One region of the Pantoea sp. USHLN298 genome, then DNA from elsewhere that is predicted to be linked to it. Evidence: predicted binding sites of a transcription regulator. Region 1 holds the regulator's gene; each other region holds the start of a gene.

Region 1 (6,131 bases):
GTTAACCAGCTGGGACGCTGCGGCTCAATCGGATCGATGGCGTCACGCCACTCCGGCACCCGCTTGTTAAGGTAGTTAACCAGCGGCAGCGGTTCGCCAAAGTTAACGTAGCCCTGGCCGAGGTTACGCAGCTTACGCAAGCCGTGCACCATCTGCATGAAGCCTTCTTTCTCTTTCGCCGCGCCGCGTAGCTCTTTAGCGTAAGTCCCGACTTCCATCACGTGCTCATAACCGATGTAAATCGGCACCAGGGTAATCGGGCGATTACCGCCGCGCAGCATCGCCTGCAGGGTCATCGCTAAGGTCCCGGTTTTCGGATCGAGCAGACGACCAGTGCGGGAACGACCGCCTTCAACAAAGTATTCCACCGAATAGCCGCGGGTGAACAACTCGCCGAGATACTCACGGAACACCGTGGCATACAGCTTGTTGCCTTTAAAGGTACGACGAATAAAGAACGCGCCCAGACGACGGAAGATCGGTCCGGCTGGCCAGAAGTTGAGGTTGATACCGGCGGCAATGTGCGGCGGCACCAGTCCCTGATGATAGAGCACGTAAGAGAGCAGCAGGTAATCCATGTGGCTGCGATGGCACGGCACATAGACGATTTCATGTCCATCCTGCGCCAGCTGACGCACTTTTTCGCCGCCGTTAACGTTGATGCCCTGATAGAGACGGCTCCAGAGCCAGCCCATCACGCGATCCGTCACGCGGATCGCTTCATAAGAGAAGTTCGCCGCAATCTCTTCCATCATCTCAACCGCATTCTGCTGCGCTTTTTCATGGGAGATTTTTTTGCTGCGGGCTTCATCTTCGACGGCTTTTTCAATCGCTTTAGACTGCAACAGGCGATTAAACAGATCCTGACGTGCCGGTAAACGCGGGCCAACCGCCGCCAGACGCTGACGGGCAAAGTGAATGCGCGCCACCCGGGCCAGTTTCTGGGCGATCGATTTGTCGGTGCCGTGCTCGGTCGCCATGCGGCGCAGCGAAACGGTCGGCGAGAAACGGACAAAACTGTCGCGTCCGTGCCAGATCACCGCAAAGAACTTTTGCACGCCGTTCAGTACCCGCAGGTGCGGTGCATCTTCGCCCTGAACCTCACGGCCTGGCGCACGACCAAACATCACCGTCACCGGCAGCATCTGGATATCCAGTTTGGGGTTATTGCGATGCAGGTCGAGATAATCGTGAAAAATCTTCACCGATTCGACGCTGGGCACAAAATAGGGGAAGACGCGCGGGCCATCGTGGATAAAAACGTGGCGCGGCAGCAGTGAACCATCAATCTCCAGCGGAGAGAGCGGGTCGGGCAGATGATGCCGCAGGCACTGCGCGCGTAAAGTCAGTAAGTCGGCCTTCGAATCGTAAGGCAGAACGTACATAATGGGCCGGGTCGGGTCCAGACCATGTTCAGAAACGGGATCGGCCGGAATGGCCTTACTCTTTACCAAAAACGACAGTGGTAAATTCAGTAATTTGTAATAAAGTTTACGCCAACCTGACATAGACAACATGAAGCCTCTTGTTAGCAAAGCGCCGCAAGCATACCAGAAAGCGCAGCGAAGATCTGTGGTGGTGCCAATTGCACGCAGCCCAGACATTGACGTCAATCCGATGAAAGGGTTCCACCAATATGGCAAATAATGCCACCGGTCTTGTAAGAATTGTGAAAGCCGCAGGTTACTCATGGCAGGGCCTGCGTGCCGCCTGGCAGCATGAAGCGGCTTTTCGGCAGGAAGCGCTGGCCGCGCTGGTCGCCATTATTGTGGCCTGCTGGCTGGATGTCGATATCGTCTCGCGCATCCTGATGATTGGCGCTGTGGTGCTGGTAGTCATCGTTGAAATCCTCAATAGCGCCATCGAGGCGGTTGTGGATCGTATCGGTCAGGAGCGCCATCCGTTAGCCGGTCGGGCAAAAGATATGGGCTCGGCAGCGGTGCTGATCAGTATCTTACTGGCACTGTTTGTCTGGATCGCGCTGCTCTGGACACATTTGCGATAACCCTTCCACAACGCGCCATCTGGCGCGTTTTTGCCTGAGAATCGGTTTCCATTTCGCCAATACCTGTATATACTCACAGCGACTGTATAAACAACCAGGGGGCGGGATGAAAGCATTAACCAGCAGGCAGCAGCAGGTCTATGACCTGATTCGCGACCATATTACTCAAACGGGCATGCCGCCTACGCGTGCAGAAATTGCCGCGCAGCTGGGTTTCCGCTCGCCGAATGCGGCAGAAGAGCATCTTAAAGCGCTGGCACGTAAAGGGGTGATTGAGATTGTCTCTGGCGCCTCGCGCGGTATCCGTCTGTTAATGGAAGAAGAGGCCTCTGAAGGTCTGCCGTTAATTGGCCGGGTCGCTGCCGGTGAGCCGATCATGGCGCAGGAACATATCGAAACTCATTACAAAGTCGATCCGGGCCTGTTCAAACCCTCTGCCGACTTCCTGCTGCGCGTCAGCGGAATGTCGATGAAAGATATCGGGATTATGGATGGCGACCTGCTCGCGGTGCATAAAACCCAGGACGTCCGTAACGGCCAGGTTGTCGTGGCCCGCATTGATGATGAAGTGACGGTGAAACGCTGGAAAAAGCAGGGCGCTATCGTGCATCTCCTGCCGGAAAACAGCGATTTTGATCCGATCGTCGTCGATACGCGCGCGCAGTCACTGACCGTTGAAGGTCTGGCGGTGGGTGTGGTTCGCAACGGCGAGTGGCTCTGAGCCTGATATAACCGCGCATTCGTAGCGTCTGATGCTATTCTGTCGGCCCTAATTTTGTCGCTGCAGCTCCCCTCTCTGCAGCGCTGAGCACGGAACTGCGAATGCGTTTTTTAACGGCTACCGACAAAAAACTCTGGCGGCTCGCGCTGCCGATGATCCTTTCTAACATCACCGTACCCTTACTGGGCGTGGTCGATACCGCTGTCATTGGTCATCTCGACAGCCCGGTCTATCTTGGCGGGGTGGCGGTCGGGACGACAGTCACCAGTTTCCTCTTCATGCTGTTGCTGTTCCTGCGAATGAGTACCACTGGCCTGACGGCGCAGGCATTCGGCGCGGGCGATAAAACGGCACTGGCACGCGCGCTGACCCAGCCTTTAATCATTGCGCTGCTGGCTGGCGTGCTGTTCATCTGTCTGCGTACCCCCATCACCCGCCTGGCGACCTCTCTGATTGGCGGCGATCCCAAGGTTCTGCAACAGGCGACGCTGTTTATTCAGATCCGCTGGCTGAGTGCGCCTGCCACGCTGGCAAACCTGGTGATCCTTGGCTGGCTGCTCGGTGTGCAGTATGCGCGGGCACCGGTCATCCTGCTGGTGGTCGGTAATCTGGTCAATATTGTGCTGGATCTGTGGCTGGTGATGGGGCTGCACTGGGGCGTGGCGGGAGCGGCAACCGCGACCGCACTGGCAGAGTACATCACGCTGGCCGTCGGTGCGGTAATGGTCTGGCGTGTGTTGAAACTGCGCGGCATCACTACGGCAATACTGAAGCAGAGCTGGCGCGGTGATATTCAGCGCCTGCTGCGGCTTAATCGCGACATCATGCTGCGTTCGTTACTGCTGCAGCTCTGTTTTGCCTCACTGACCGTACTGGGCGCGCGCATCGGTCCGCAGGTGGTGGCAGTCAATGCGGTGCTGTTGATGTTTATCACCTTTACCGCCTACGCGCTTGACGGTTTCGCCTATGCGGTGGAAGCCTTTGCCGGCGAAGCACACGGCGCAAAAGATGGCAGCAAATTGCTGCGCGTCTGGCATGCCGCCTGCCGCCAGGCGGTGGTAGTGGCAATCGGTTTTTCGCTGCTCTATGCACTCTGCGGCCCGCACATCGTGGCGCTGCTGACCTCCCTTGAACCGCTGCAACAGGCCGCCGATCGCTATCTGATATGGCAGGTTATTCTGCCGCTGATTGGCGTCTGGTGTTATCTGCTGGATGGCATGTTTATTGGCGCGACCCGTGGCCGGGAGATGCGTAACAGCATGATGGTGGCGGCACTCGGCTACTTCCTGACGCTGCTCAGCGTCCCGATACTGGGCAACCACGGATTGTGGCTGGCGGTAACGGTTTTCCTGGCGCTGCGCGGCGTGTCGCTGTGGCTAATCTGGCGTAAACACTGGCAGCAGAACAGCTGGTTCGACGCCTGATAGCGGGCGGCTTTAGCCGGTGCGCTACAGATTATTCTGTATTATTCCAGCAACCCTAAAATCTTCTACTACAATTAACCGTAAGCAGCGCAGTAAACCAGCGCTTTATATCGTCATTTTGTTTTCTTTCAAGATAAATGATGCAACCAAAGGATGACATAGAGGTCTGCCATGAATAAAGATCAAGCGAGCGGCAACTGGAAGCAGTTTAAAGGCAACGTGAAAGAGAAATGGGGCAAGCTGACCGACGATGACATGCAGGTTATTGAAGGCAAGCGCGATCAGCTGGTCGGAAAAATTCAGGAACGTTATGGCTATGCAAAAGAAGATGCAGAGCGCGAAGTAACGGACTGGGAAGGTCAGAACAAAGATTACCGTTGGTAATCACGCAGATTTACGGATAAAGCTCCTACCCGCCGGTACGGCTCATACTGGCAACCGCACAAGGATGTGCACATTACCCGCGTTTTCCCCGCTTTTTACCCTCGCTCTGATGATCGTGTTCGCAACTTTCATGGTGCGTGCAGGCTTCCACTGCAACACAACTCTCACATAATCCATGTGCTTCAATCACGCTGTGACGCAGGGCAAATTGTGCCTCGCCAGCCAGTGTCGCGATGATCTTTTCGACGCCCTGTGCCTGTTTCTCAGTTACAGCGGCACAGCGGTCACATACCAGCATCACCGACGTGTGGGCCGGCGCCTCGAAATGGTGACACATAACATAGCTATTATTGGACTCTACCCGGTGGATAAAGCCCTGTTCCAGCAGAAAATCGAGCGCCCGATAAACGGTGGGCGGCTTGGCCTGCGGTTCGCTGACCCGGAGTTGATCCAGCAGGTCATAGGCACTAATTGAACCTGGCTGCTCAGCCATTAATCGCAACACTTCTGCCCGTTGCGACGTCAGACGCACACCGCGCTGCAGGCACAGTTTTTCCGCCTGGGTCATTATTTGCTGTGACGTCATGTTTGACATGAAAGTTCTCCGCTGGATAAGTGATGTTATTTTATCACACAAAATTTAGCCGCGCAGAGGTTGGTTGCCGGGCGGAGCAGCACGCCTTTTTGCGCGTAAAAACAGCAGCAAAGAGGAGTAGGGCATCGCGATGGCGCGTTATCGGGGATAAATCAGATCCACATGATGACGGCCCGCAACGCGCCGTTTAGCGCTTTTGCTTTGCATCTCACGGAGTTAAGAAGTAATGTTCAGAAAGACTTAATAAATGTCTGGTATTATTTTAATTTTTACCCTGTATTTTGAATAAAAATTATGACTTTCTGATTGGAAAACCTCCAATCCTTCGAATTAAGGCACTGTTTCCTTTGAATTCACAGCAATAACGCGTTAGCCAACGTTCACAATAGGGTTAACAAACTATTCAGTCGTTGAATGTTTCAACGACAATTTCTCAGGTGATGGCAGGCAAATGGTGAAAAAATCCGCTCAACGCTCAGCGCTGGTGTACACCGCTGTATTGAATGCGCTTTTCCTTTCTTCTTCCGCCATGGCGGCGGGAACCTGGTATGATGCACGTAATGACGCCATGGGCGGTACCGGCGTCGCATCTTCTCTTTATGGCTCCGCGGTACTGGCCAACCCGGCTTTAATGACGCGAGCCAAACCCGATGATAGCGTCAGTATTATTTTCCCTTCAGCCGGTATTCAGGTTACCGACAAAGATCACCTGATCGACAAAGTGGATGACATCACCGATACCGTTGATCGTTACCGCGATGTGATCGGCAACCTGACCTTTGCCGATTATCTGCGTGGCTATCCTGAAGTGCGCGCCGCCTCAGGCGACGTCGCCAACAAGTTAAACGATCTGCGCGGCAACAAAGCAGACGGCAGTGCCGGGGTGGCGCTGGCGGTCACTGTTCCCAATGAGACGCTGCCTTTTGCCTTTATTACCAAAGCCTATGGCTCGGCACACGTGCGTGCCAACGTCGTCCAGAGCGATATCGATTATCTGCGCGG
Region 2 (6,131 bases), on a different contig from region 1:
CAGAGCAGATGCTGAGGTACAAACTCTGGCTCCGGTCATTATCGGGAAAAGAGATTTAGTTAATAAATCTAAAATAAGATCGTCGGTAAAGGGCATGATAAAAAGCATCAATATTTCTACGCTAGGGGGTTCTATCCCTCCTAATGGTATATTAATGAATATTGTCCCTATTAATGACCGGCTTCTGATTGAGGCGAAAATTTCCCCCAGAGATATCGGCTTTATTCGCGTGCGGCCAGAAAAAGAAGATAAAGCTAAATTACTCCCAACCCAAAAAGCCAGAGTGAAAATTACCGCGTACGATTATTCGATTTACGGCGGTCTCGAAGGAGAGGTGGTGTTTATTTCACCCGATTCCACAAAAGATGAGCACAAGCCAGGGCAGTACTATTACAAGGTTTTTATTCAAACCTACAAAGATTATATGGAGACGAAATCAGGACGGAAAATGTATATCTCTCCCGGGATGATGGCCACCGTAGAGATTACCACCGGTAAAAGAACGGTATTACAGTATCTTATTAAGCCGTTTAATAAGCTCAACGAAGCTATGAGGGAGAGATGATCTGTGATTAAAAGGATTTTCTGGCAGGTTTTAATAATGTTTTTGGCTTCCACCAACAAAGGCGCAGCTGCCGTGGTTACCCCTGACAGCATTACGGATGATAGTGTTCAGCACCGGCAGAAAGCGCCAACCCGTACGGTGAAACATTATGATGTGGACATGGCGATGAAGATTTCGCTTTCAGCACACCCATCTATTGGGGCCGGTCAGGCATTAGTAGCCAGCGCCGAAGCTGCAGGGCGTGTTGCCAGGGCTGGATACTTTCCAGAATTAAACCTGAGTACAGCTAAAACACTTGATGAAAAGGATAACGGTAATCAGTTTATAGTGACACTGGAGCAGCCGCTGTATACCTTTGGTAAGATATCCGGTCGTGTCGATGTAGCCGAATTAAATGAGATCAACGCCAGACTGGATTTAGATAAAGAGGCTACAGACCTGGCTTACAATGTAGCGAAGGCCTATATCTCTGTGCAGCAGTACCGGATGTTGATGGGTATTGCCGAGAAACAGCTACAGGGCTTTGAGGCGATAAGGACCCTGGCCCGTGACAAAGTATCGGCTGGAGCGTCGGCTGAATCAGATTTAAGCCAGACCGAAGCGCGGACTGCCTCTGCGACCGCATCCTTATTTACCTATAAAGCTGAATTTAAAAAATGGAGTGAAGAGTTGTCAGGGCTGACGGCTCATCGCGTGTCGGAGGCAGATGTTTTACCCGGCATAACCCACTTTTTTCGTGACAGCTGTAAAACAATGTTCTCCGATGAGTCTGCCAATGTAAAAAAAGCGAAAGTGGAAATGCTCATTAAGGAGAAGGAACTCGAACTGGCTAAGAACAATATGTATCCTACCGTCTCATTGAGAGCAACTTATGAAAAGGGGGCGGGGCATCAGCGGAATCGTTATAGAGATGACAAATCAGTTTCGGTGAACCTGTCAATGCCTGTTAGCGTCGGGAATTTTTACGAAATTGAAAAAAGCCAGTATGAATTTCAGCGCAACAGATATCACTTTGATGATGTATCTTTAAGAGAGAAGACGAGCCTCAATGCAGCCAGAGAGCAGTTGCCGGGTTATCAGGGCCTGATGGTGGCGGCGAGGAAAAGAGCAGCCGCAGCGACCAGAACCCGTGATATTTATCGGGAACAATATACCCGCCTTGGCAGCAGAACGTTACTGGATTTCCTGAATGCTGAAAGTGATATACACCAGGCCGGTATTGAAGTTGTTATTAGCCTTTCACGAATACAATTACTGAATCTTGATTGTCAGTATTATAGCGCCCGGCTTATAGCCGGTCATACGGAAATGAAAGAGGCGATCAATTAAATATATTTTTTTTCAGCAAGAATGATTGCTGTTTATTTAATCTCAACAAGATCGAACTCAGATTTACTGACACGTTAAATGTGCGTAATTTTTTGGATGAATATCCAGATACTCATTAGTACATCTGCATGATGCTGAGCTGGGCAAGCAGATGTTGTGATTGAATTTTGTTCTGCCTTTCCGTCAATACCCGCAGCCTGTCCGATAGGGCTGCTCATCCTGAGATCCAGACAGGCCGGTTACATTAAAATGCTGATAATTTCTGGTTAATTACTGATGGAAAAATTAACAAAGCCTAAGAAAGAAGAGTGATTCTACTGTGATATCAGCGGTTTTGTTTAGTTAATTAACTTATTTTTCATGTATTTAATCGCTATTTTTGACAAGGGGATTGATCTGCCGCTTTCTATGGCAAATACTGTATATAAATACAGTTTAAAGGGACTCAACATCATGCTGCTCATTCGACCTGTGGAGAGCGTCCTACCCGTTCTTCTGCCACTTTTCACTGAACGAGTAGCCTGCGGCTTCCCCAGTCCCGCCCAGGACTATGTCGAAGATAGGTTGAACCTCAATACGCTGTTGATAGCCCATCCGGGTGCAACCTACTTTGTCAAAGTGAGTGGCGATTCTATGGTGGGGGCCGGAATTGGCGACGGCGATCTGCTGGTCGTCGACCGGTCGCTGTCGGCTTGCCATGGGAACATCGTTATCGCCGCCGTCGACGGTGAATTTACGGTCAAGGAGTTACGGAAGCATCCCTATCTGCAACTGGTACCACACAACAGTAACTATTCGCCCATTACTTTTCAGGATGCGGAAGAGCTACAAATATTTGGTGTGGTGACATTTTCAATTAAGTCGCATAAATGAAGATGTTCGCGCTAGCTGATGTCAACAGCTTTTATACCTCATGCGAAACCGTGTTCCGACCAGATTTAATCGGAAAGCCGGTGGTGGTGGTATCCAATAACGACGGCTGTGTCATCTCCCGATCGGCAGAGGCAAAAGCACTCGGTATTACCATGGGCGAACCCTTCTTTAAATTGAAAAATAAATCCTTCTCGTCACCAGTACATATTTTCAGTTCAAACTATGCGCTCTATGCCGATTTGAGTGAGCGTGTTATGCAGACCCTGACGGATATGGCGCCTGCAATTGAAATCTACTCGATTGATGAAGCATTTATCGATCTTTCCGGTGCCGCTCGTTACCTCTCCTTGACGGCGCTGGGCCATCAGATGCGCAGCCAGGTGCTGAAAAATACCGGCCTGACGGTCGGCATTGGCATTGCGCAAACCAAAACGCTGGCAAAATTAGCCAATTATGCCGCCAAGAAGTGGCCAGCCACTGGCGGCGTGCTGGATCTGTCCGACGCGGCTCGCCAGCGAAAGCTAATGGCTCGGGTACCGGTGGACGAGGTATGGGGAGTCGGAAGACGTATCAGCAAGCAGCTGAACAGTATGGGGATCCACTCCGCGCTGGAACTGGCCAACAGCTCACCCTGGGTGATTAAGAAACATTTCAACGTGGTTCTTGAAAGGACATTACGCGAGTTGCGCGGCGAGTCGTGCCTTGAGCTTGAAGAGTTTGCCCCGGTCAAGCAACAGATTATGTGCAGCCGATCTTTTGGTCATCGCATCACCGGCTATGCAGATATGCGCCAGGCGATCTGTACCTATGCTGAACGGGCGGCAGAAAAATTGCGCCGTGAGCATCAGTTTTGCGCTTTTGTCAGCGTTTTTGTGCGCACCAGCCCGCATGCGGATAATGAAATTTATTATGGGAATCAGGCCTCGATGAAACTGATGACGCCATCTAATGACACCCGTGACATTGTCCGTGCCGCAACTGAATCACTGGATCGAATCTGGGTTGACGGCTATCGCTACATGAAAGCTGGCGTGATGCTGGCTGATTTCTTCAGCCGCGGTACCGCACAGCTGAACCTGTTTGACGATATTGTACCGCAGGCAAACAGCGCCACCCTGATGGCAGCGATTGATAGCATCAACGCATCAGGTAAAGGTAAGGTCTGGTTTGCTGGTCAGGGGATTCAGAAAAGCTGGGCGATGAAGCGAGAGATGCTCTCACCAGCCTACACCACGCGCTATGCTGACCTGCCCGTGGTCAGATAAAGTCCGCTAACCGGTAACAGTGCATCATTCGATAGCAGCACGTTTTTGCTGGCCACCGCTACCAGCCTGAGCACTTTTTTAGCCAGCATCTGGCTGGCATTACGGTCCCGATGAGCAGTATGGCTTTTATCCGCCAGACGTGACGACTCTGCCGACGACTGCGCTATTTCCCGACGCCAGCGCAATAGCGTTAAGGCTCATCTTTCGCTTTGGTCAGCAGCCCTCTGCATGCGAGGCTCGATCAGCATCAGCATCAGCATCAGCATCAGCATCAGCATCAGCATCAGCATCAGCATCAGCCTCTATTCACCTTTCCTCACCGTCAGCCCGACCAATAGCTTTTTTTATCACGCAGCGAAATTATTGCAGCGCTATCCTTTACCTGGCCCGACCAGTTGTTAGCTGATCGGGTGTATTGATAAAATATTTAGGTAAATGTGATGAACTTTAGACAATTTGAAGCCAGAATTAATCTTTGGCCTGCAATACATTTCACGGCGATAGTCAAAACCCGTCGCGATGATGAATATGAAATTTATGCGGTCGATGAGAACAATAATATAAAATCTCAGCTGTTTATCTGTTTTGCAGATAATGAGAACCATGCCAGCCTGCTGAATAAACAATTTATGCTGTGGCTGACCAAAATAAATAGTGAGCGGCGCAGGCAGCAAAAGGCCGATCGTCAGGCTGAGGCCACACTTTTCCCGGATAAATAACCGGCAGATTTTTTCGCTGCCTGAGAAAATAGTGCCGGACTGAAAGTGATAAATTGAGTAGCGATGTTAACCATTGAGGTGATTAATTGATGGATCATCCGTCCGCGCGGCCGGTGAAAATAATCAGCGCGGTATACTTATTATCAGTGCCTGAGATACAATCCCCCGTTGATTTTACGGGAGTGCATTTTCCCCTGGCCGGTAATGATGATCACGATAGCCACAGAGCACAAAAACAAAGAGCGGGGCCGTCCCAGAGAGTTCAATATTGAACAGGCTCTGGATCAGGCCATGATTGTTTTTCGGCAAAAGGGGTATCACGCAGCATCGCTGAACGATCTGGGTGCGGCGATGAACCTCTCGGCAGGCAGTATTTATAAGGCGTTTAAAGATAAGCGCTCCCTGTTTCTGCAGGTATTTGAACGTTATCTGCTGTTGCGTAACGCCGAGCTACGGCGTCGGCTGCAGCCGCTTGACAGCGGGCGGGCGAAGATCGCTGAACTGTTGCAGTTCTATCTGGACTCAGCGCGCGCAGTAGAGGGACGTCGCGGCTGTCTGGTGGTTACCAGCGCGATTGAATTACAGACGCTGGATGGCGCACTGGCGCAACGCATCGGTCAGGTGGTGTCGCGCAATCAGGGCTTACTGGTCTCGCTGCTGGAGCAGGGGCAACAGGATGGCTCCATCTCCGCCACGCTGGATGTTGAGGCCGCCGCCGGGCTGATTATCTGCCTCGCCTACGGGTTGCGGGTCGCGGGCAAAGTCAGGGATGTGGCCAATGAACAGCAGACTCTCGCCCTGGCACTGAAAGTATTGGGTTGAAATTTCCCCAATTAGGAGGTGATCGCTTCCTAAAGTGGCCGTTAAACGGGCGTCAGTAATGCACGGCAAAAAAAAGCAAAAAGAGCAAAAAAGAAAAAGCGAGGGGACTCACCCGCTTAATCACTGGCGTGACCATTGCCGCCAGCCAGACGTCAGGGAGTAAGCAGTGACAGACGACGACCTAACCATCAATGATGAGATCCGTGCTCTGATAGGAAAAGTGGTCTCACGCCTTATCAGGCCAGATGAGCCGCTGAGTGTGCATGAAATTATCAACGCGCTGCACAGCCTGCGTGTTCGCTCTCCCGACCGGAATACACGCTTATCCTGCAGGAAAGCGATTCGTATTCTGGCGCGTAAACTTCACTAGCCCGGCCGTTTCCGGCCAGAGAAATCGCGTTCCGGTCTTTCCGATTACCCCGTAGTGTGCCAGGCTTCCTGCTCCATTATCCTGCGTAAAATATTAAGGCCTGTTTTGTGAAAACCTCTATCTTACTGACGCTTGTGGCAGCCATTGGTTGTTCCGTTTTTGCTGCCCGTGGCGGATTCGAAACCGAT
Region 3 (6,131 bases), on a different contig from region 1:
ACACGTTCACCTGCTGCCAGGCTAAAGGTCAGCGGGCCACACAGTATCTGGCCATCTGGTGCACAGACCTGCAGGTCGATGGCGGCGAGCGTAATCGGCCGATCGGCAGTAAACGCTGTTTCACCCTGTTCCGGGCCGCGGGTCGGGTTAGCCTGCATAAACTGTTCAAGCGCATCGGCACCGCCGACGGCCTGCGCTTTAGCATGGTAAAACGCCCCTAAATCACGCAGCGGCTGAAAAAATTCTGGCGCGAGGATCAGCACCAGAAAACCGGCAAACAGGGTGACGCCCTGACCGTAGTCGCCAAAGTGCAGTTCACCGAGGTAGGAGAAGCCAAAATAAACGGCCACCACGGCAATCGCTAACGAGGCGAAAAATTCCAGTACCGCTGAAGAGAGAAAGGCTAAACGCAGCACTTCCATGGTGCGCTGACGAAAATCGGTGGTGGCCGCCGCCACGGCCTGCTGCTCTGCCGCACCGCGGTGAAACAGCCGCAGCGTTTCGCGGCCGCGTAAACGGTCAAGAAAGTTACCGCTCAGGCGCGCCAGTACCAGAAAGTTGCGGCGGTTGGCTTCGGCTGCGCCCATCCCGACCAGGGCCATAAACAGCGGGATTAACGGCGCGGTAGCAAACAGAATCAGACCCGCTGCCCAGTTGAGAGGAAAGAGGGTTAACAGGATGCAGCAGGGGATCAGCACCGCCAGCGTCATTTGCGGCAGATAGCGGGCATAATAGTCCTGCATCTCTTCGATTTGCTCAAGCAGCAGGGTGGCCCAGCTGCCGGCAGGCTTGCCCTGAATCCAGGCCGGACCCAGCGCTGACAACCGGTCTAACACCTGCTTACGCAGCGCCTGACGAATCGCCTGACCGGCACGATAACCGACTCGCTCGCGGGCATAGTGGATCAGGGCGCGAAGGGCGAAGCAGAGCAGTAACAGCAGCATCTCGCCACTCAGCGCCGCGCGCGGTTGCTGTTCAATAATCAGCGCCTGCAGCAGCGCGGCCAGCAGTCCGGCCTGAGCAATGATCAGCAGTGCGCTGATTACGCCCAGCAGCGTGCTCAGTCGCAACCAGCGACCGGCGAAATGACGTTGCTGACGAAGCCAGCGGGTAAGATGCTGCTGCCGGGTTTTGTCCATGCTAAACCATGATTTGAGCCGATGAGCGATGAAAAATGACAGGGCATTTTCATCCCGTTCAGGCGCAAGAATCTAGCATGCGGGCCATAAAAAAGGCGACTGAAAAACAGTCGCCCGGAACATTTGAGATCAGAGGGTTAACAACTTACTTATCGTTTTTAACCAGTCCGTCAAGAAAACGTTCAGCATCTAACGCCGCCATACAGCCGGTACCCGCAGAGGTAATGGCCTGGCGATAGATATGATCCATCACGTCACCCGCGGCAAAGACGCCTGGAATGCTGGTCTGGGTCGCATTGCCGTGCAGGCCCGACTGGACTTTGATGTAACCATTTTCCAGTTCGAGCTGACCGTCGAAAATCGCGGTATTCGGACTGTGTCCGATCGCCACGAACAGACCTGCCACCTCCAGCGCTTCTGTTTCAGCGTCATTCTGGGTTGAGCGCAGGGTCAGACCGGTAACGCCCATCTGATCGCCCACCACTTCTTCCAGCGTGCGGTGGGTGTGCAACACGATATTGCCGTTGCGCACTTTTTCCATCAGACGATCAATCAGGATCTTTTCTGCCCGGAAACTGTCACGACGGTGAATCAGATGCACTTCAGCCGCGATGTTTGCGAGATAAAGTGCCTCTTCAACCGCAGTGTTACCGCCACCAATGACCGCCACTTTCTGATTGCGGTAGAAGAAACCGTCACAGGTGGCACAGGCGGAAACGCCTTTACCTTTAAACGCCTCTTCTGACGGCAGGCCCAGGTAGCGGGCAGAGGCACCGGTTGCGATGATCAGCGCATCGGCAGTGTATTCGCCACTGTCGCCAGTGAGACGGAACGGGCGATTCTGCAGGTCGACGGTGTGAATGTGGTCGAAAATAATTTCGGTATTAAATTTTTCGGCGTGCTCATGCATGCGCTCCATCAGCGATGGACCTGTCAGATCGTGCGGGTCGCCCGGCCAGTTCTCCACCTCAGTGGTGGTGGTCAGCTGTCCGCCTTTTTCCAGCCCGGTGATCAATACCGGATTCAGGTTGGCGCGTGCAGCATAAACGGCTGCGGTATAACCCGCTGGACCGGAGCCCAGAATGAGTAACTTACTGTGTTTGGCCGTACTCATGCGTTCCTCAGTTTCATTCGGCTGACATAGCCTGCGATTGTAGGGAATATCCGGCGGCAAAGACAAGGCTTCGGCAATTTTGTTAACGATAGCTGCAAACGGCGTAGTCGATGAGTCCCTTTTTCGCCTGCCGTCTGCGCCAAAAGGGGGCAAAAATCGGTTTTAGGGGGTGCAGCAGTTCAAAAATACTCATTTAAAAACAGATACCCAGCGGTCTGTCTGGCATCTTGTACTGAATTTGGACATTTTACTTTGACAATCGCCTGCGCTTTTGCGAAAACATTATCAGAAGCGAATAACATTAATCGGAACAAAACAGGGTTTCCTCTCTTGTTTTGCACGCAACACCGAATAAATGCAGCCTGATATTGGTAATGACGCATGATGTGGACAGACAACATGCGTCATACGGATAAGTGTGAAAGCGCGCAGGCTCGGTTAGTTCACTTCAGAAATGCCCCGAACAATGAGCGTTTTCAGGGCGTGGCAGGTAAAGGGAAGGAATTAAGAGAGACAATAATAATGGTAGACAATAAGAAACGCCCCGGGAAAGATCTCGACAGAATTGACAGAAATATTCTGAATGAACTTCAGAAAGATGGTCGCATTTCAAACGTGGAACTTTCCAAACGCGTAGGGTTATCGCCTACGCCATGTCTTGAGCGTGTGCGTCGTCTCGAGCGTCAGGGTTTCATCCTTGGCTATACCGCGCAGTTAAACCCGCACTATCTGGATGCATCACTGCTGGTGTTCGTTGAGATTACTCTGAATCGTGGTGCGCCGGATGTGTTTGAGCAATTTAACGCCGCCGTACAAAAACTTGAGGAAACTCAAGAGTGTCACCTCGTTTCTGGCGATTTCGACTACCTGCTGAAAACGCGCGTACCTGACATGTCTGCCTACCGTAAACTGCTGGGTGAAACCCTGCTGCGCCTGCCGGGCGTAAACGACACGCGGACTTACGTGGTGATGGAAGAGGTTAAACAGAGCAATCGACTGGTGATTAAAACTCGCTGATGCGGGGCAGGTGCAAAACCTGTGAGATTTCGGTACACTCCTGTGAATTCATACAGGACCAGCGTCGGGCCAGCCCGACGCTGTTGCTTCTTACTTTACAGGCACCTGGAGAGTTCTCTTGAGCCAGGAATACACAGAAGATAAAGACGTTTCGTTACAATCGCTGAGCAGTGGACGTCGTCTGCTGGAAGCGTTGCTCATCCTGGTGGCACTTTTTGCCATCTACCTGATGGTTTCTCTGGTCAGTTTTAACCCTTCCGACCCGAGCTGGTCGCAAACGGCCTGGCACGAACCCATTCATAACATTGGCGGCAGCGTTGGCGCCTGGCTGGCTGACACCTTACTGTTCATCTTTGGTGTGATGGCCTACGCCATACCGCCGGTGATCCTCGGTCTGTGCTGGATTGCTTTCCGCCAGCGCGATAATCAGGACTATTTTGACTATTTCGCCGTCGGCTTACGCCTGATCGGCGTACTGGCGCTGGTAGTGACCACCTGTGGTATGGCAGCGCTGAACGCGGATGATATCTGGTACTTCGCCTCAGGCGGCGTCATTGGTAGCCTAGTCAGTAATGCGATTGCGCCATGGTTCAGCCCGGCGGGCGGCACGCTGACCCTGCTCTGCGTCTGGGCGGCGGGCATCACGCTCTATACCGGCTGGTCGTGGCTCACTATTGCCGAAAAAATTGGTGGGGTGGTGATGGGCGTGCTGACGTTTGCCAGCAACCGGTCCCGTCACGATGAACCCTGGCAGGAAGACGAGGATGAGCCGGATGCGCGTGAGCATGCTGACGCGCCGCTGCTGCATGCGGCAAATCCGGACGACGACGATGTTCTGCTTTCTGCACCGCGCAGTGCGGCTGGCGGGACGGAACTCTCTCAGGATGATCCACTGCTGGCGAAAGCTGCTGCTGCGACCAGTGCCGCCGTCGCGGCCACCACGGAAGCGGCAGAGGTGGCGATCGCCCCGGCAGCCGTTTCTGCGCCTGTCGCACCGGCAACACCAGCCGTTGCGGTGCCTACCCCGGCAACCGCCGTACCTGTGTCGCAGCCTGCTTCATCCCCGGCCTTTACGGCACCGCAGACCCCTGCGCCAGCCGCCAGCCACGTTACTGAATCCGCGTTTACCGCAGCCAGTTCGCCAGCGCATAGCGCCCCAGCGGAGACGCCTCCGTTATACCGCTTTGAAATGCCGGATGAAGCGCCTGTTACACCGTCGTTCAGCGCCTATGACGATGACGAGCCTAAGATGGGTAACTGGCGTGACACGCCATCGATGCCGGCCGCGCCGACTGCAGCGGTAGCTGCGGCAGCCGCAGCGGCTCAGGCAACGACGCGCACCGCACCGGTGTTCGATCTGGCGCCGGAGACCAACCTCAATCCGCAGGTTAAGCAGGGCATCGGCCCGGCACTGCCGCGGCCAAATCCGGTCAAACTGCCGACCCGTCGTGAGCTGGCCTCGTATGGCATTAAGCTGCCGTCTCAGCGCATGGCGGAAGAGAAAGCGAAAACCGAAGAGAATGTTCCGACCACCGCGGTCGAAGCCGAAGCGGAAGCGGCATTGCAGCAGGATGAACTACGTCAGGCGTTCCAGTCTGAGCAGCAGCAGCGGTATGGCAGCAGCTGGCAGCAGGAGGACGAAGATGAGCAGGAGGCGCAACAGCAGGCGGCTCTGGCCCGTCAGTTCGCCGAGCAGCAACAGCAGCGCTATGAGCCGGAAGTAAAAAAAGAGGGTCCGATCTTTAATCTGGATACGGCGTCTGCGTTTGACTTCTCACCGATGAAGGACCTGGTCGATGACGGTCCGGTCGAGCCGCTGTTTACCATTGCGGCCACGCCTGAACCTGAAGCGCCTGCCACCTCACATGAGCCCTGGCAGCAAACGCGTGAGGTTTCATCGCCACAGGCTTCTGCACAGGTTCCGGCACCTTCCGCCTTTGCACCCGCTGCGGCGTCAGCTCCTGAGCAGCCCGCCTATACGGCGCCGGCCACCACGCCGTCGCCATACTCTGCTTCCTCTGCCACTGCACAGACGCCAGCGCCAGCCGCTTATACGGCACCTGCCGCTACGCAGCCGCCGCACTCTGCATCATCTGCGGCTTCACAGGCATCTGCCTATACGGCGCCTGCAGCCGCGCCGGTCGAAGAGGCGAAGCCGTCACTGCATGAGAGCCTGATTCATCCGTTCCTGATGCGTCACGAACAGCCGCTGGAAAAACCTTCAACCCCGCTACCTTCGCTGGATCTGCTGACCGCACCGCCAGAAGAGGAAGAGCCGGTTGATATGTTCTCGCTGGAGCAGACTGCCCGACTGGTTGAATCGCGGCTGGGTGATTACCGGGTGAAAGCCGAAGTGGTGGGCATCTCGCCTGGTCCGGTCATTACCCGATTCGAACTGGATCTGGCACCGGGTGTTAAAGCCGCACGCATCTCCAACCTGTCGCGCGACTTAGCACGTTCGCTCTCTACCGTCGCAGTGCGTGTGGTCGAGGTGATCCCAGGCAAACCCTATGTGGGTCTGGAACTGCCGAATAAGCATCGTCAGACGGTCTATCTGCGTGAAGTGCTGGATTGTCCTAAGTTCCGCGACAATCCGTCACCGCTGGCGGTGGTGCTGGGCAAAGACATCGCGGGTCAGCCGGTCGTGGCCGACCTGGCGAAAATGCCACACCTTCTGGTAGCCGGTACCACCGGTTCCGGTAAGTCGGTGGGCGTTAACGCCATGATCATCAGCATGCTATACAAAGCGACGCCGGAAGAAGTCCGCTTTATCATGATCGACCCGAAAATGCTGGAATTATCGGTGTATGAAGGGATTCCGCATCTGCTGACAGAAGTGGTCACTGATATGAAAGATGCCG
Region 4 (6,131 bases), on a different contig from region 1:
CGGCCGTCGCCTGGTATGGACGTCTGACCGGCGATCGGACCATGAAGCAGCAGAAGCATCCTATCGATGTCGCCGTCGATCTTAGCGCCCCGGTGTTAGGTTTATACGGTGGCCAGGATGAGGGGATTCCGCTGGAGAGCGTTGAGCAGATGCGTCAGGCGCTGCACGCGGCCAATGCCACCGCGGAGATCATCGTCTATCCCGAAGCCGGACATGCCTTTAATGCTGACTACCGTCCGAGCTACCATGCTGAATCTGCCAGTGATGGCTGGGCGCGGATGCTGGCCTGGTTCAGGCAGTATGGCGTCGCATCGCAATAAGCAAAAAAAGGGGCGCTGTGCGCCCCGATATCGTATCAGCCTCGCCGTTCTGACCCGTTTTTATGCTGTTTCATCACGCAGCTTCTTCGCCGCCGTCACCATGTTTGCCAGCGCCTGCCGCGTCTCGGTCCAGCCGCGCGTTTTCAATCCGCAGTCCGGGTTCACCCACAAACGCGCTTCCGGAATCCGCTTCGCCGCTTTCCGTAACAGCGCTTCCATCCACTCGACGCTCGGTACGTTAGGCGAATGAATATCGTAGACGCCCGGACCGATTTCATTCGGATAGTCAAAGTGTTCAAACGACGCCAGCAGATCCATGTCGGAGCGTGAGGTTTCAATGGTAATCACATCCGCATCCAGCGCCGCGATAGAATCCATGATGTCGTTAAACTCGCAGTAACACATATGGGTGTGAATCTGGGTTTCATCCCGCGCCACCGCGGCATTCAGGCGGAAAGCCTCGACCGCCCAGCTCAGATAGGCAGCCCAGTCAGACTGATGCAGCGGCAACCCTTCGCGCAGCGCTGGTTCATCAATCTGGATAATGCCAATACCGGCTTTTTCCAGATCGGCGACTTCATCACGCAGCGCCAGCGCAATCTGTTTCGCGATGGTTTCACGCGACACATCTTCGCGCGGGAAAGACCAGCACAGAATCGTCACCGGGCCGGTCAGCATCCCTTTCACCGGCTTGTCGGTCAGCGACTGGGCATATTTCGCCCATTCAACGGTAATCGCTTCCGGCCGGCTGACGTCACCGATGATCACCGGCGGTTTCACGCAGCGTGAGCCATAGCTCTGTACCCAGCCATTCTGGGTAAAAACAAACCCATCCAGATGTTCGCCGAAGTATTCCACCATGTCGTTGCGTTCCGCTTCGCCATGTACCAGCACATCCAGCCCCAGCCGCTCCTGCTCAGCGATCGCCTGTCTGATGTGCTCAGCGATGCCGGTGCGGTAATGATGGCTGTCGAGGCGGCCCTGTTTAAAATCGAGACGCAGGCCGCGAATTTCCGGCGTCTGCGGGAAAGAGCCGATAGTGGTGGTTGGCCAGGCAGGCAGATTAAAGCGCTGGCGCTGTGCTTTTGCCCGCTCGCTGTAACGGCTGTGACGTTCGCTGTCCTGCGGCGTGATGGCCTGCAAACGCTGACTGACCGCGGCATTATGCACGCGACTGGAGTGCGCACGGGCCCGAATCGGCGCGCTCCAGGCCTCCAGTGACGCGGCATCGTTGCGGTTGAGCGCCTGCGTCAGCAGTGAAAGCTCGGTGCATTTCTGCAGCGCGAAGGCGAACCAGCTTTTCACTTCCTCATCCAGCCGCGTCTCGACGCTCAGGTCGATCGGACTGTGCAGCAACGAGCAGGAGGAGCCAATCCACAGCTGCGCGCGCTGGGCGATCAGCGGCTGCAGACGCGTAAACCAGCGGCTCAGATCGGCACGCCAGACGTTACGTCCGTTGATCACCCCCAGCGACAGCAGCCAGCTGGCCGGTAATTGCTGATTCAGTTGCTGAATATCATCCCGGCCGTGTACCAGATCGACATGCAGCCCCTGCACCGGCAGCTCACGGATCACCTCAATGTTCTGTCCGATGCTGTCGAAATAGGTGGTCAGCAGCAGTTTACTCTGCCCCTGTAGCGCATCAAAGGCGGGCCTGAACGCCTCACGCCATGACTGCGGCAGCTCCAGCGCCAGCGCCGGTTCATCAATCTGCACCCATTCGATGTCACGTTTCGCCAGTTCCGCCAGGACCTGCTGGTAGACCGGCAGAATCGCCTGCAGCAGCGAGAGGCGGTCAAACGGCTCGCCTTTCACCTTACCCAGCCACAGATAGGTGATCGGTCCCAGCAGCACTGGCTTGATGTTGTGGCCCAGCGCCAGCGCCTCATCGACTTCATCCAGCAACTGGGTCCAGGCCAGTCTGAAAGTCTGGCCCTGGGTGAACTCAGGCACGATGTAGTGGTAGTTAGTGTTAAACCATTTGGTCATCTCAGCCGCCGCCGCCGGCTCACCGGTCGGTGCCCGGCCACGGCCCAGACGAAACAGCGTATCCAGATCAACCGAACCGTCTTTATTCTGATGGCGCGCCGGCACGTTGCCCAGCATCAGGCTGGTGGTCAGCACATGGTCGTACCAGGCGAAGTCACCCACCGGCAGCAGATCGATGCCCGCCTCTTTCTGTTGCTGCCAGTGACGCGCCCGCAGCTCACGGCCCACCGCCAGCAAATCCTGCTGGCTGCTGTTACCGGCCCAGTAGCTCTCCTGCGCTTTTTTCAGTTCGCGACGCAGGCCAACACGGGGAAAACCGAGGGTATGGTTGAGGATTGTCATTCGCTGTTCTCCAGATAATCTTTCACTTTGGCTGACAGCCAAAGATGTTTAGCCGTCCAGATGTTTACACCGCTATAATCTGCGGGTACTGTATGTTCCTCAAGCGCAATATGTTCATTTTCGATGTGAAGGACTCTCATGATCGAACTCAAGCACCTGCGGACGCTTCAGGCTCTGCGTAATACAGGTTCGCTGGCGGCGGCGGCATCCCAGCTTCATCAGACGCAATCGGCGTTGTCCCACCAGTTCAGCGATCTGGAACAGCGGCTGGGATTCCGCCTGTTCGTGCGTAAAAGTCAGCCGCTGCGCTTCACGCCACAGGGCGACATCCTGCTGCAGCTGGCCGAACAGGTGCTGCCGCAGATCCAGCAGGCGTTGCAGGCCTGCCATGAACCACAGCAGACCACCTTACGAGTGGCGATTGAGTGCCATAGCTGCATCCAGTGGCTGACGCCAGCGCTGGATAATTTCCGTCAGAGCTGGCCGCAGGTGGTGATGGATTTCAAATCAGGCGTCACCTTTGATCCGCAGCCTGCGCTGCAGCAGGGCGAGCTGGATGTGGTGCTGACCTCCGATATCCTGGCGCGCTCCGGGCTGTTCTATTCGCCGATGTTTGATTTTGAGGTGCGACTGGTGCTGGCACCGGATCATCCGCTGGCGCAGGTTGAACATATCGCACCCGAGGATCTGGCCGACGAGGTGCTGATGATCTATCCGGTGCAGCGTCAGCGCCTCGATATCTGGCGTCACTTCCTGCAACCGGCTGGCGTCAGCCCGGCGCTGAAAAATGTCGATAACACCCTGCTGATGATCCAGATGGTCTCGGCGCGGATGGGCATTGCGGCGCTGCCGCACTGGGTGGTGGAGAGTTTTGAGAAGCAGGGACTGGTGGTGACCAAAACGCTGGGCGACGGGCTGTGGAGCCGTCTTTATGCCGCAGTGCGCGATGGCGAGCAGCGTCAGCCGGTGCTGGAAGCCTTTATCCGCTTTGCCCGCCAGCACGCCTGCGAACATCTGCCCTTTGTGCGGGATGCGCTGCAGCCTGCCGCGTTAATGCAGCGGTAAGTCGCGAGGTACAAACCTGCGCGAGCAACAGTAAAATCCCCTATAATGCGCAGCCTGTCGACTGACCATGAGAAGATCTCACCATGACTAACAACGATATTCTGCGCAGCGTGCGCTATATGCTCGATCTGAGCGATGCCAAAATGGTGGAAATTTTTGCGCTGGCGCAGTGTGAAGTCCCGCAGACGGATATCCAGGCGTGGCTGAAAAAAGATGAAGATGCCGCGTTTCGTCCCTGCCCCGATGTGCTGATGGGCTACTTTCTTAACGGCCTGATCTTTTACCGTCGTGGCAAAAGTGAAGAGATGCCGGCTCCTTCCATTGAGCGCAAGATGAATAACAACATCTTTATGAAGAAGTTGCGCATCGCCTTTGATCTGAAAACCACGGATATCCCTGAAGTGCTGAAACGCGCCAGTTTCACCGTTTCGCAGGCAGAAATCGGTGCGATTTTCCGCAAACCTGACCACAAAAATTACCGTGAGTGCGGCGACCAGATTCTGCGTAACTTCCTGAAAGGCCTGGCGATGATTCAGCGCCCTAAGAATGGGAAGCCTGCCTGATATCGTGTCATCCCGTCGGCAATAGAGCGCTGCTGCGTAAAGCCGGCGTCAATGCATCTCTGGAGCGCCAGCCGCCGTTTTTGTCCCGGCGGCGGACGCTATACTTCTCAGCCCGCCCTCTCCTCTTTCATGTTCGCTCTGATCCCCGGTTTAACCGCGATGATGCTGTCACCCCTCCAGGGCTGGCGCGTCAGAAGAGCGAAGCGTCCGGGCCGGATGGCCCGGCCGACCCACAGGGAGGTGAGATTCCTTGCGATCAGGCGCGCCAGCCCGGAAGGCCGCACCTATGCAACAGCCGCTATTTACCGGTATCAGCGCACCCATTTCACCTTATAACCGGTCACTGCGCCCCACCACCCAGCGCTTATGCACCCACAGCGAGGCGAGGATCACCAGCGCGCCGGCGATAAAGCTCGGCCAGTGCGGCTTCTCCTGCCAGATCGCCAGGTTAACCAGCAGTCCGGCGGGGACGTGCATGTTATTCATGATGCCCAGCGTGCCGGCATCAACCTGGGTCGCACCATAGTTCCACATAAAGTAGCCGAGACCCGAAGCGGCCACGCCCAGCCAGACCAGAATGCCCCATTGCAGCGAGGTGGTCGGGAGTTTCTGCGGATTGCCCCAGATGAACCAGGCGATGACCGCAATCACCACTGCGCCAAGGTAGAACCAGGAAAAGGCGGTGTGCTGCGGCATCGGACGGGTCTCCTGCAGACGCTTGTACCCCACCATACCGGCAGCAAAGCAGATGTTCGCCAGCTGCACCAGCAGCAGGCCAACCCAGAAATTATCGCTGACCTTGTCATAGCGGATAATGGCCGCCCCGGCGACCGCCAGCAGCGCGCTGAAGATATAGCCGATCCGCAGCGGACGACGGCTAATCAGGTCATAGATCAGGGTCACATAGAGCGGCGTCATCACCGTAAACAGCAAAAATTCCGACACGCTGAGATAGAGGTAGGCTTCAAAGCTCAGCAGATACATCACTCCTAACTGCAACATCCCGACCAGCATATAGAGCAGCAGAGTTGAGGGACGGTAACCGCGCCAGCGCAGAAAAGGCAAAAAGACTATTGCGGCCAGCGCCAGGCGCATCAGTACAGAAAACCAGCTGTCCACCTGGCCGGCAAGATACTCGCCAATCAGGCTGAACGAAAAAGCCCACAGAATAGTGGTGATGATCAATAAGAACACGGTAACGACCCCGAAGTTAACAGAGTGTCAGTGTAAACAATGTGCTGTCGATCGGCTGCACTATCTGGTTTACATCCGATTACTTTTAAAGCAAACAATGCGCAACTGCTGCAACAGCTCAACCCCGCTGTAACATCCCCGTCTCCTGCTGGCGACGTTTTTCCCCGAATGCGCGAAATAAACCATATGGTGATCACTTTCGCTCGGCGCTGTAATAAAACTGTAACAAATGTGTCACGCATCACAGTAACGTCAGGTCACTAATTTTATTCTTTGCGCGAAATGGAACATCACGTCGCCATTTCTTTTTGTCTTTTTTTGACCCCACCGCTGGGAATGTAAAAAACCATAATGTGCCCTGGAGGGCCTCACTGATGCTGAGTATTTTTAAACCTGCACCACGTCAGCCGCAGGTAGCAGCGGATCGCGTCGATCCGCTCTACCGTCGTCTGCGCTGGCAAATTTTTATTGGGATCTTTTTTGGCTATGCCGCCTACTATCTGGTCAGAAAAAACTTTGCGCTCGCGATGCCCTATCTGGTCGAGCAAGGCTTTTCACGTGGCGATCTCGGTTTCGCCCTGTCAGGCATTTCGATCGCCTATGGCTTCTCGAAATTCATCATGGGCTCAGTGTCCGATCGCTCGAATCCGCGCGTCTT

What was found. The regulator LexA, encoded in region 1, represses DNA repair genes until DNA is damaged. The targets are predictions, from matches to a motif close to TNCTGTATGTACATACAGNA.
Region 2: a site for LexA is predicted at 2,311-2,330, ahead of umuD (translesion error-prone DNA polymerase V autoproteolytic subunit). Genes of this name have one in related genera too.
Region 3: a site for LexA is predicted at 3,309-3,328, ahead of WFK59_RS02615 (DNA translocase FtsK 4TM domain-containing protein). Genes of this name have one in related genera too.
Region 4: a site for LexA is predicted at 2,738-2,757, ahead of metR (HTH-type transcriptional regulator MetR). Genes of this name have one in related genera too.

The regions. Positions count from the first base shown of each region.
Region 1 is NZ_JBBCRO010000004.1:537,351-543,481, reverse strand. It holds gene plsB (glycerol-3-phosphate 1-O-acyltransferase PlsB) at 1-1,508, opposite strand, end outside; gene WFK59_RS13435 (diacylglycerol kinase) at 1,637-2,005, shown strand; gene lexA (transcriptional repressor LexA) at 2,112-2,726, shown strand; gene dinF (MATE family efflux transporter DinF) at 2,828-4,150, shown strand; gene WFK59_RS13420 (CsbD family protein) at 4,322-4,534, shown strand; gene zur (zinc uptake transcriptional repressor Zur) at 4,608-5,129, opposite strand; gene WFK59_RS13410 (conjugal transfer protein TraF) at 5,581-6,131, shown strand, end outside.
Region 2 is NZ_JBBCRO010000002.1:4,531-10,661, forward strand. It holds gene WFK59_RS04675 (HlyD family efflux transporter periplasmic adaptor subunit) at 1-565, shown strand, start outside; gene WFK59_RS04680 (TolC family protein) at 569-1,894, shown strand; gene umuD (translesion error-prone DNA polymerase V autoproteolytic subunit) at 2,348-2,767, shown strand; gene umuC (translesion error-prone DNA polymerase V subunit UmuC) at 2,770-4,032, shown strand; gene WFK59_RS04695 (hypothetical protein) at 4,473-4,751, shown strand; gene WFK59_RS04700 (TetR/AcrR family transcriptional regulator) at 5,043-5,573, shown strand; gene WFK59_RS04705 (hypothetical protein) at 6,051-6,131, shown strand, end outside.
Region 3 is NZ_JBBCRO010000001.1:523,060-529,190, forward strand. It holds gene cydD (heme ABC transporter permease/ATP-binding protein CydD) at 1-1,139, opposite strand, end outside; gene trxB (thioredoxin-disulfide reductase) at 1,285-2,253, opposite strand; gene lrp (leucine-responsive transcriptional regulator Lrp) at 2,776-3,270, shown strand; gene WFK59_RS02615 (DNA translocase FtsK 4TM domain-containing protein) at 3,389-6,131, shown strand, end outside.
Region 4 is NZ_JBBCRO010000008.1:21,871-28,001, forward strand. It holds gene WFK59_RS19360 (dienelactone hydrolase family protein) at 1-320, shown strand, start outside; gene metE (5-methyltetrahydropteroyltriglutamate--homocysteine S-methyltransferase) at 381-2,651, opposite strand; gene metR (HTH-type transcriptional regulator MetR) at 2,790-3,716, shown strand; gene WFK59_RS19375 (DUF1456 family protein) at 3,800-4,279, shown strand; gene WFK59_RS19380 (carboxylate/amino acid/amine transporter) at 4,610-5,473, opposite strand; gene glpT (glycerol-3-phosphate transporter) at 5,848-6,131, shown strand, end outside.